DNA from 3 places in the Pedococcus badiiscoriae genome. Region 2 is predicted to be linked to each of the others. Evidence: predicted binding sites of a transcription regulator. Region 2 holds the regulator's gene; each other region holds the start of a gene.
The links. The regulator HrcA, encoded in region 2, represses chaperone genes, less so after heat shock. The targets are predictions, from matches to a motif close to TTNGCACTCGNNNNNNNCGAGTGCNAA.
Positions count from the first base shown of each region.

Region 1 (3,212 bases), 730 kb from region 2:
TCACCCAACGGGGCGGTGAACTCCTCCACCAGCCCTTGGTATGCCGTGGAGTCCGGCCAGTGCCGCAGGTTCACCGCCGCGATCCCCGCGGTCACCTCGTCGGCGTCGATGGCTCTGACCCGCAGGTCGAGGCCTGCCATCGCCATGGCGTCCGAGCCGATGCCACACCCGAGGTCGTACACGGTGTGGATGCCCGCGGCCCGGAAGCGCTGGGCGTGCTGGGCAGCTACCGCGAGCCGGGTCGCCTGTTCCAGGCCGTCGGAGGTGAGCACCATGCCGCGGGCGAACTCGCCGAACTTGTCCTGGCCCTTGGCGCGCAACCGGGCCTGGTTCAGCGCGGCGGCGACGAGGTCGGGCTCGAAGCCGGCGTCCCGCAAGCGCTGCTGCAGCGCCAGCGCGCCCGCCTCGTCGTACGGGGGGAGGGACTGCAGCAGGCCCCAGCCCTCGCCGGTGGTCAGCCGTCGCAGCAGAGCCAGGTCCATGCCCGGCATTCTGTCGTACGGCGGGTGCTGACCGGGCCATGCGGGCCATGCGGGCCATGCGGGCCATGCGGGGCAGCGGGCTAGGGGCGCCGCCATTCGTAGGGGGTGGTCGTCGAGACCTTGAGGAAGCCCGATCGCTCGAGGATGGGACGGGAGAACTCCGTCGAGTCGCTGTTGATGTAGCGCTTGCCGCGGGCGATGGCCGAACGCGCCCTGGCGGAGGTCAGCGCCCGGTAGATCCCGCGTCCGCGGAACGCGGGTCGGGTGGCGCCGCCCCAGATGCCGGCGAACTCGGTCCCGGCGACGGGTTCGAGGCGCCCGGCGCTGACGATCGTGCCGTCGTGCTCGGCGACCCACATCTCCAGGTCGTCGCGCGTCCGCAGCCGGTTCAGGATCTCATCCGCCCGGTCCTGCGCCTGCGCCTCGTCGTCGCCGAACACCTCGGCCTGCATCGCGCACATGGCCCGGACGTCGCCCTCCTCGGTGACCCGGCGGACGGTGACGCCTTCCGGCAACGGGACGTCCCCAGCCAGCAGCTGGGCCTCACCGATCATGATCGACTCCGGCTCGTCGGGGGTGAACCCGTGGGCGACGAGGGCGTCGTGCAGGCCCGGGGCGTGGTCGTGCCCGCGGGTCTTCCACTCGACCCGGGTGATCTCGGGCTTCACCAGGTAGTGCTCGAGGGCCTGCTCCACGAGCAGCGCGACCGAGTCTCGGGTGGCTGGACCGTCGTCGGTGTCCAGGCTCCGGTAGGTGATGAAGCCGCGCCCACCCATGAACGTCGCGAGCACGAGCGGCCCGAGCCGGGCGGTGTCCAGGGACGAGGTCACCTCGCGCTCCTCGCGCAGCTGCGCGTCGTAGGCTCGCAGGAGCGCGGCGGAGGTCTCGTGGGTGTCGGTCACGCTGCTGACCCTGCCTCCCGCGGACCGCGCTCGGCAACTGGTTTGTCCGTCCCCCAGGCGTTGTCCGTCCGCTCGTGGCGAACGCAACGGACAATCTCTGGCACTCGAGTTGACCGAGTGCTAACCGCGAGCCTAGATTTGCGTTGGCACTCCGGTTCGCCGAGTGCTAACGCAGCCAGTCGGTCGATCCCCGCGACGGCGACCGCCAGGCCGTGACCTCAGCACCACAGCACCAAGCACCACCATCCACCTGTCCAACTTCGACATTCCCGAAGGGGAGGTCATCATCGTGTCGGTTTCCATCAAGCCGCTCGAAGACCGCATCGTCGTCAAGTCCGTCGAGGCCGAGCAGACCACCGCGTCTGGCCTCGTCATCCCGGACACCGCGAAGGAGAAGCCCCAGGAGGGCGAGGTCCTCGCGATCGGTCCTGGCCGGATCGACGACCACGGCAACCGCGTCCCGCTCGACGTCACCGTCGGCGACCGGGTCATCTACAGCAAGTACGGCGGCACCGAGATCAAGCACGGCGGCGAGGAGTACCTCATCCTCTCCGCCCGCGACATCCTCGCCATCGTCGGCTGAGCATCCGCACCGCGTGAGCAACGTGCCCTGTATGCCGGCCTGCCGGCATACAGGGCACGTTGCCTTCAATCCCTGTACTCCACTGCTAGAGAAGGACTTTCATGGCTAAGACGCTGGAGTTCAACGACTCCGCCCGCAAGTCGCTGGAGCGCGGCGTTGACGCGCTCGCGAACGCGGTCAAGGTGACCCTCGGCCCGAAGGGCCGCAACGTCGTCATCGACAAGAAGTGGGGCGCACCCACGATCACCAACGACGGCGTGACCATCGCCCGCGAGATCGAGCTCGAGGACCCCTACGAGAACCTCGGTGCCCAGCTCGCCAAGGAGGTCGCCACCAAGACCAACGACGTCGCAGGCGACGGGACCACCACGGCCACCGTCCTCGCCCAGGCCATGGTCAAGGAGGGCCTGCGCAACGTTGCCGCGGGCGCCGCCCCGGCCAGCCTGAAGCGCGGCATCGACGCGGCGGTCCAGGCCGTCAGCGCCCGGCTGCTCGAGAACGCTCGCGAGATCGAGGGCAAGGACGAGATCGCCCAGGTCGCAGCGCTGTCCGCCCAGGACCAGACCATCGGCGCCACCATCGCCGACGCGTTCGACAAGGTCGGCAAGGACGGCGTCATCACCGTCGAGGAGTCCTCGACGGCGACGACCGAGCTCGAGTTCACCGAGGGCATGCAGTTCGACAAGGGCTACATCTCGCCGTACTTCGTCTCGGACGCAGAGCGCATGGAGGCCGTGGTCGAGGACGCCTACATCCTCATCAACCAGGGCAAGATCTCGGCCATCGCCGATGTCCTGCCGGTGCTGGAGAAGGTCGTCAAGACCGGCAAGCCACTGCTGATCATCGCCGAGGACGTTGACGGCGAAGCGCTGTCGACCCTGGTGGTCAACAAGATCCGCGGCACGTTCAACGTCGTCGCGGTCAAGGCGCCCGGCTTCGGTGACCGTCGCAAGGCGATGCTGCAGGACATGGCGACCCTCACCGGTGGCCAGGTCATCTCCGAGGAGGTCGGCCTCAAGCTCGACCAGGCGGACCTCGACGTGCTGGGCCAGGCCCGCCGCGTCGTCGTCACCAAGGACACCACCACGATCATCGACGGCGGCGGCAACTCCGACGACGTCACCGGCCGGGTCAACCAGATCAAGGCCGAGATCGAGCGCACCGACTCCGACTGGGACCGCGAGAAGCTCCAGGAGCGCCTCGCCAAGCTCGCCGGTGGCGTCTGCGTCATCAAGGTGGGTGCCC
Region 1 covers NZ_JACCAB010000001.1:2,033,944-2,037,155, forward strand. Annotated here, with positions in the region: gene BJ986_RS09750 (THUMP-like domain-containing protein) at 1-482, opposite strand, end outside; gene BJ986_RS09755 (GNAT family N-acetyltransferase) at 563-1,384, opposite strand; gene groES (co-chaperone GroES) at 1,674-1,967, shown strand; gene groL (chaperonin GroEL) at 2,069-3,212, shown strand, end outside.
Region 1: groES (co-chaperone GroES) is a predicted target of HrcA. The motif match lies at 1,482-1,508, and genes of this name have one in related genera.

Region 2 (3,212 bases):
CCGAGGAACGGCAGGCCCACGATGGCGGCCACGAACGGTGCGATGTGCACCAGCGTCGCCCAGGTCTTCTCGTCCTGCGGGGACATCGGATGCGGAACCGCGCCGTAGGCCTGCTGCGGCGGGACGTTCGGCTGCTCAGGCTGCGTTGGTTGCTCGGGCTGCGTCGGTTGGTCGGTCATGGGTTTCTCCGTGGTGGTGGCCTGCAGGGTGTCTGCACCTAGTGAAACGCATGGAGGGGCTGGGTGGTCCCGCCTTCGGGGTGGAATCGGGGGTGTGGTCAGGGGAGCGTCAGGGCCGACCCTGACCCGGACGCCTCAACGGCGTGGGTCGGTCACCGAGTCCGCTTGCGCCTCCGTGACGAAGTCGATGAGCTCCTCGACGCTGGCGAGCAGGGTCGGCTCGAGGTCGGCGTACGACCGCACCGTCCCGAGGATCTGCTTCCACGCCCTCGCGATGTCGGCCTGGTCGTCGTGCGCCCACCCCAGGTGCGCGCAGATCCCGTGCTTCCACGACTGGCCGCGAGGGATCACCGGCCACTGCGTCAGGCCGAGCCGCTCGGGGCGCACGCTCTGCCACACGTCGACGTACGGGTGCCCGAGGATCCGCACGTGGGCGGCATACGGTCCACGGGCCGCGTCCTGCACGACGCGGTGCTCCTTGGTGCCGGGCAGCAGGTGGTCGACGAGCACCCCCATCCGGCGGCCCGGACCCGGCTGGAAGTCGGCGATCGCCGCGACCAGGTCGTCGACGCCGTCCAGCATCTCGACCACCACACCCTCGATCCGCAGGTCCGCGCCCCACACCTTCTCGACCAGCTCGGCGTCATGCCGGCCCTCGACGAAGATGCGTGAGCCGCTCGCCACCCGGGCCGTGGCCCCGTGCACGGCCCGTGAGCCCGAGGCCGTGCGCGAGGCGGCGGCCTTGGCCTGCTCGAGCTGCGCGCGGGCGGCCGCGGTGGGTGGGGTCAGGACGACCGGAGCCCCGTCGAGCAGGAAGCCGGGGCCCATCGGGAAGCCCTTGGTGCGACCGCGACGGTCCTCCAGGTGCACGACCCGCATCCCCCCGGCCTTCTCGACGCGGACCACGGCACCGCACCAGCCGGTCTCGACGTCCTCGACGACCAGGCCGGTCTCGGCCTCGACCTCGCGCGAACGTCCCCGCGGGGGGAGCTTCCAGTCACCGGACAGGACATCGGAGCCATAGCGGTCGGACACCGACGCAGGGTATGCCGCGCGGAGCCCCGGGCGGCGAGGGCGCGCCGCCCGTGCTGCCCGGACAGGGGAACCCCGTAGACTTGGCACTCGCTGAGCCTGAGTGCCAGCCTGTCCGTAGTCGGGCCAGATCGGTTGAAGGAGGTGCCTGATGAGCGAGGAACGTCGACTCGCCGTGCTGCGCGCGATCGTGCAGGACTACGTCCAGACATCCGAACCGGTGGGTTCCAAGGCGCTGCTCGACCGTCACCAGCTGGGGGTCTCGGCCGCCACGGTGCGCAACGACATGGCGGCGCTGGAGGAGGAGGGCCTCATCGCCGCCCCGCACACCAGCGCCGGGCGGGTGCCGACCGATGCCGGCTACCGCCTGTTCGTCGACCGGCTGAGCTCCGTCAAGCCCATGACCGCGGCCGAGCGGGCCGCGATCGCCCAGTTCCTCGAGGGCGCCGTCGACCTCGACGACGTCGTCGACCGGACGGTTCGCCTGCTGGCGTCGCTGACCAGGCAGGTCGCCGTCATGCAGTACCCATCGCTGACGCGGTCGACGGTGCGGCACATCGAGTTCGTCGCGATGGGTCCGACCCGCCTGATGGTGGTGCTCATCGTCAACACCGGCCGCGTCGAGCAGCGCGTCATCGAGACCAGCCAGGACCTGTCCACCAAGGAGGGTGAAGCCACGCTCGGACTGGTCCGGGCCAAGGTCAACGCCCGCGCCGTGGGGCAGCGGCTGGTCGAGGCCGCCGCGTCGCTGGCGAACCTCGCCGACGAGTTCGAGCCGGCCGACCGCGACCTGGTCCGCGCCGTCGTGCGGTCCCTCGACGACGCGCTGGTGGAGGAGCGCGAGGAGCGGGTCGTCCTCGCGGGCACGGCGAACCTGGCGCGCGTCGGCACCGACTTCCCCCTCAGCATCGGCCCGGTCCTCGAAGCGCTCGAGCAGCACGTCGTGCTGCTCAAGCTGCTCGGCACCGCGCGCGAGACCTCCGACATGGTCTCGGTCCGCATCGGCCACGAGAACCCGTTCGCCGGGCTCCAGTCGACCTCGGTCGTCTCGACCGAGTACGGCTCGGGCTCCGAGCTCGTCGCCGGTCTGGGTGTCCTCGGGCCCACCCGGATGGACTACCCCACGACCATGGCGTCCGTGCGGGCCGTGGCCACCTACGTCTCCCGAATCCTCGCGCAATGACGCGCGTCCGACCTCGTACCGCCAACCGTCACCCCGGTGACACCAAGGACACTCGTTGAAGGACATCCGTTGAACGACTACTACCAGGACCTGGGTGTGTCCCGGGACGCCAGCCCCGAGGACATCAAGCGCGCGTACCGCAAGAAGGCGCGGACGCTGCACCCCGACGTCAACCCGAGCCCGGAGGCCGAGGAGCAGTTCAAGAAGGTCTCGCAGGCCTATGACGTGCTCTCCGACGCCGACAAGCGGCGTTCCTACGACATGGGTTCGGACCCGTATGCCGCAGGTGCCGCCGGTTTCGGCCAGGGCTTCTCCTTCAGCGACATCATGGACGCCTTCTTCGGTGCCGGCGCCGGGCAGGCCCAGCGCGGTCCGCGCTCGCGGCAGCGGCGTGGCCAGGACGCCCTCATCCGGCTCGACATCGACCTCGGCGACGCCGTGTTCGGCGCCGAGAAGGAGCTCGCGATCGAGACAGCCGTGGTGTGCTCGACCTGTCACGGCGACGGCGCCCAGCCCGGCACCTCGCGGCGCACCTGCGACGTCTGCGGTGGACGCGGCGAGATCCAGCAGGTCCAGCGCTCGTTCCTCGGCCAGGTGATGACGACCCGTCCGTGCGCCACCTGCCAGGGCTACGGCGAGGTGCTCGTGAGCCCGTGCTTCGAGTGCTCCGGTGACGGCCGGGTCCGCACCCGTCGCACGCTCAAGATCAAGGTCCCGGCGGGGGTCGACACCGGCACCCGCATCCAGCTCGGCGGCGAGGGCGAGGTCGGTCAGGGTGGTGGCCCGGCGGGCGACCTCTACGTCGAGGTGGCCGTGCG
Region 2 covers NZ_JACCAB010000001.1:2,765,131-2,768,342, forward strand. Annotated here, with positions in the region: gene BJ986_RS13030 (DUF4870 domain-containing protein) at 1-179, opposite strand, end outside; gene BJ986_RS13035 (DUF3097 family protein) at 315-1,214, opposite strand; gene hrcA (heat-inducible transcriptional repressor HrcA) at 1,363-2,394, shown strand; gene dnaJ (molecular chaperone DnaJ) at 2,464-3,212, shown strand, end outside.

Region 3 (3,212 bases), 1.0 Mb from region 2:
ACCTGCGCGGCATCGCGGGTCTGGACCCAGATCGTCGCCGAGGTCTCCCCGATGTAGCGGAGCAGCGGCCCCAGGGTCAGGGGGCCAGAAGAGGGATGAGTCGGCACGAGGACCGTTCTACACGGCATACCGGTCCGGTGGGGACAAAGACGAGGGGCGGCCCACCTCTCGGTGGACCGCCCCTCGTTCTGGCGTATGCCGTGTGGCTGGGCTCAGAAGCCCATGCCACCCATCTCGTCGCCACCGGGAGCCATCGGCGCAGCCTTCTCGGGCTTGTCGGCGATGACGGCCTCGGTGGTGAGGAACAGCGCGGCGATCGACGCGGCGTTCTGCAGCGCCGAGCGCGTCACCTTCGCCGGGTCGATGATGCCCGCGGCGATGAGGTCGACGTACTCGCCGGTGGCGGCGTTGAGGCCCCACCCTGCTTCGAGCGTGCTGACCTTCTCGCTCACGACGCCGCCCTCGAGGCCGGCGTTGATCGCGATCTGCTTGAGCGGAGCGGAGGCTGCGACGCGAACGATGTTCGCACCGGTGGCCTCGTCACCCTCGAGCTCGAGCTTCTCGAACGCGGCCTTGGTCGCCTGGAGCAGGGCCACGCCACCACCGGCGACGATCCCCTCCTCGATGGCAGCCTTGGCGTTGCGCACGGCGTCCTCGATGCGGTGCTTGCGCTCCTTGAGCTCGACCTCGGTCGCGGCACCGGCCTTGATGACCGCAACACCGCCGGCCAGCTTGGCCAGGCGCTCCTGCAGCTTCTCGCGGTCGTAGTCGCTGTCCGACTTGTCGATCTCGGCGCGGATCTGGTTGACGCGACCCTGGATCTGGTCGGCCTCGCCAGCACCCTCGACGATGGTCGTCTCGTCCTTGGTCACGACGACCTTGCGGGCGCGACCGAGCATGTCGAGCTCCGTGGTGTCGAGCTTGAGGCCGACCTCCTCGGAGATGACCTGGCCACCGGTGAGGATGGCGATGTCGGCCAGCATGGCCTTGCGACGGTCACCGAAGCCGGGAGCCTTGACGGCGACCGACTTGAAGGTGCCACGGATCTTGTTGACCACCAGGGTCGACAGGGCCTCGCCGTCCACGTCCTCGGCGATGATGAGCAGCGGCTTGCCGGACTGCATGACCTTCTCGAGGAGGGGCAGCAGGTCCTTGATGCCGGAGATCTTGGAGTTGACCACGAGGACGTAGGGGTCCTCGAGCACCGACTCCATGCGCTCGGTGTCGGTGACGAAGTAGTGGCTGATGTAGCCCTTGTCGAAGCGCATGCCCTCGGTGAGCTCGAGCTCGAGGCCGAAGGTGTTGGACTCCTCGACGGTGATGACACCTTCCTTGCCGACCTTGTCCATGGCCTCGGCGATCATCTCGCCGATCTGGGGGTCAGCAGCGGAGATCGAGGCGGTCGAAGCGATCTGCTCCTTGGTCTCGACATCCTTGGCCATCTCGAGCAGCTGGGCGGAGACGGCCTCGACGGCCTTCTCGATGCCGCGCTTGAGGGCCATCGGGTTGGCGCCTGCGGCGACGTTGCGCAGACCCTCCTTGACGAGGGCCTGGGCGAGGACGGTGGCCGTGGTCGTGCCGTCGCCAGCGACGTCATCCGTCTTCTTGGCAACTTCCTTGACCAGCTCTGCGCCGATCTTCTCGTACGGGTCGTCGAGCTCGATCTCCTTGGCGATGGACACACCATCGTTGGTGATCGTCGGGGCTCCCCACTTCTTCTCGAGGACGACGTTGCGGCCCTTCGGACCGAGGGTGACGCGGACGGCGTCGGCGAGGATGTTCATTCCCCGCTCGAGACCGCGGCGAGCCTCTTCATCGAAAGCGATGATCTTGGCCATTCGGGTGGTTCCTCCCACGCGAAACGTAAACGGTGGCCAGCGGGCGCCCGCGACGGACGGACCGGCTTGCGCGGCTCACGTCGCCGTGCTCCCCGGACCTCGCCCTACTGGCCTGGATTGTCACTCTCATGGTGAGAGTGCTAATGCCATTATTGGCACTCTCAGGGGGAGAGTGCAAACGGGTCCGGCGCGTGACCTCGCCGAGATCCCAGCTCTCGGGCTGCAACCGCCCCCGGCGGGCCCGAGAGCTGGGATCTCGAGGTGGACAACACCGTATGCCGAGTCCGCCAGGTGCCGACCGCATCAGCCCACGAGGCGGTGAAGCATGCGCATGAGCTCTCGGCGCCGGTGCGGATCGGCCAGGTCGGCCGCGGTGATCCGCACGACCTTCCAGCCCAGGTCCTCGAGAAGCCGGACGCGCTGGATGTCGTTCTCCCACTGTCGTCGGTCCGACCGGTGCTGGTCACCTTCGTACTCGACGATGACGCGCGGCCCTCGCCACATGAAGTCCACCCGCGCAAGGAAGTGGCCGTCCTCGGCATAGACGGTTGCGTTGAGCTCTGGCTCTGGCAGACCAGCCTCGCCGAAGGCGAGTCGGGCCCGGGTCTCCATCGGTGACCCGCTTCCGCTCCTGACCAGCTCGGACGCAGCACGGAGCTTACGCCGGCCCCTGCCGCCGACTCCGGCTCCGGCTGCCGCGAGGGCTGCCACCAGGCGCGGGTCCCGAGTGGCAAAGGCGTCGCCGGCAATGACGAGATCCTCGACCGACAAGGCAGGCATCGTCGCGAGATCCGTCCAGGTAGGCACCGGACGAGTGACAGGCAGCCCTCTCAGGATCTCGACCTCGCGCAGCTCAAGACCGCGATGTCCACGGACGCCGTCGCGTCGGCTCGGCGTCCCGCAAGTCAGGACGTCCAGTGGCTCGTGTCGGCTCCACCGGGTCGGGAGCGGCAAGCGCCAAAGCCGGGCCGCGGTGAGGTGTGAGAACGCCGCGCCCGGCGGAAGGACCACCAGGAGGTCACGTGCGTGCTCGTCGATCGTGCCTGCTGACCGGGTGGAGCGAATGCCCCAGCCGGGCCGTTGCAGGTCCCGGGCATCCAGTCGAGATCGCCCGACGTCAGCCGCGCGCGCCTCGGCCACGGTGAACGCACGGTCGCGCAGCACCGCGGGGAGTGGGGTCCGGGGCTGTCGCACCCGACGAGCGTGGCAAATCCGCAACGGTCCCCTGGGAGTTCTCCACAGGCCGCAAGGCACCTGACCTCGCCGAGATCCCAGCTTTCGGGCTGCAACGGCCCTCACGGGCCCGAAAGCTGGGATCTCGGGCGATCAGGTGGCGGGCGGAGTCAGGTCGCCGGAGCGGTCCGGTGGTGGGAG
Region 3 covers NZ_JACCAB010000001.1:1,765,196-1,768,407, reverse strand. Annotated here, with positions in the region: gene BJ986_RS08530 (alkaline phosphatase D family protein) at 1-107, opposite strand, end outside; gene groL (chaperonin GroEL) at 213-1,838, opposite strand; gene BJ986_RS08520 (DUF559 domain-containing protein) at 2,142-2,618, opposite strand.
Region 3: groL (chaperonin GroEL) is a predicted target of HrcA. The motif match lies at 1,956-1,982, and genes of this name have one in related genera.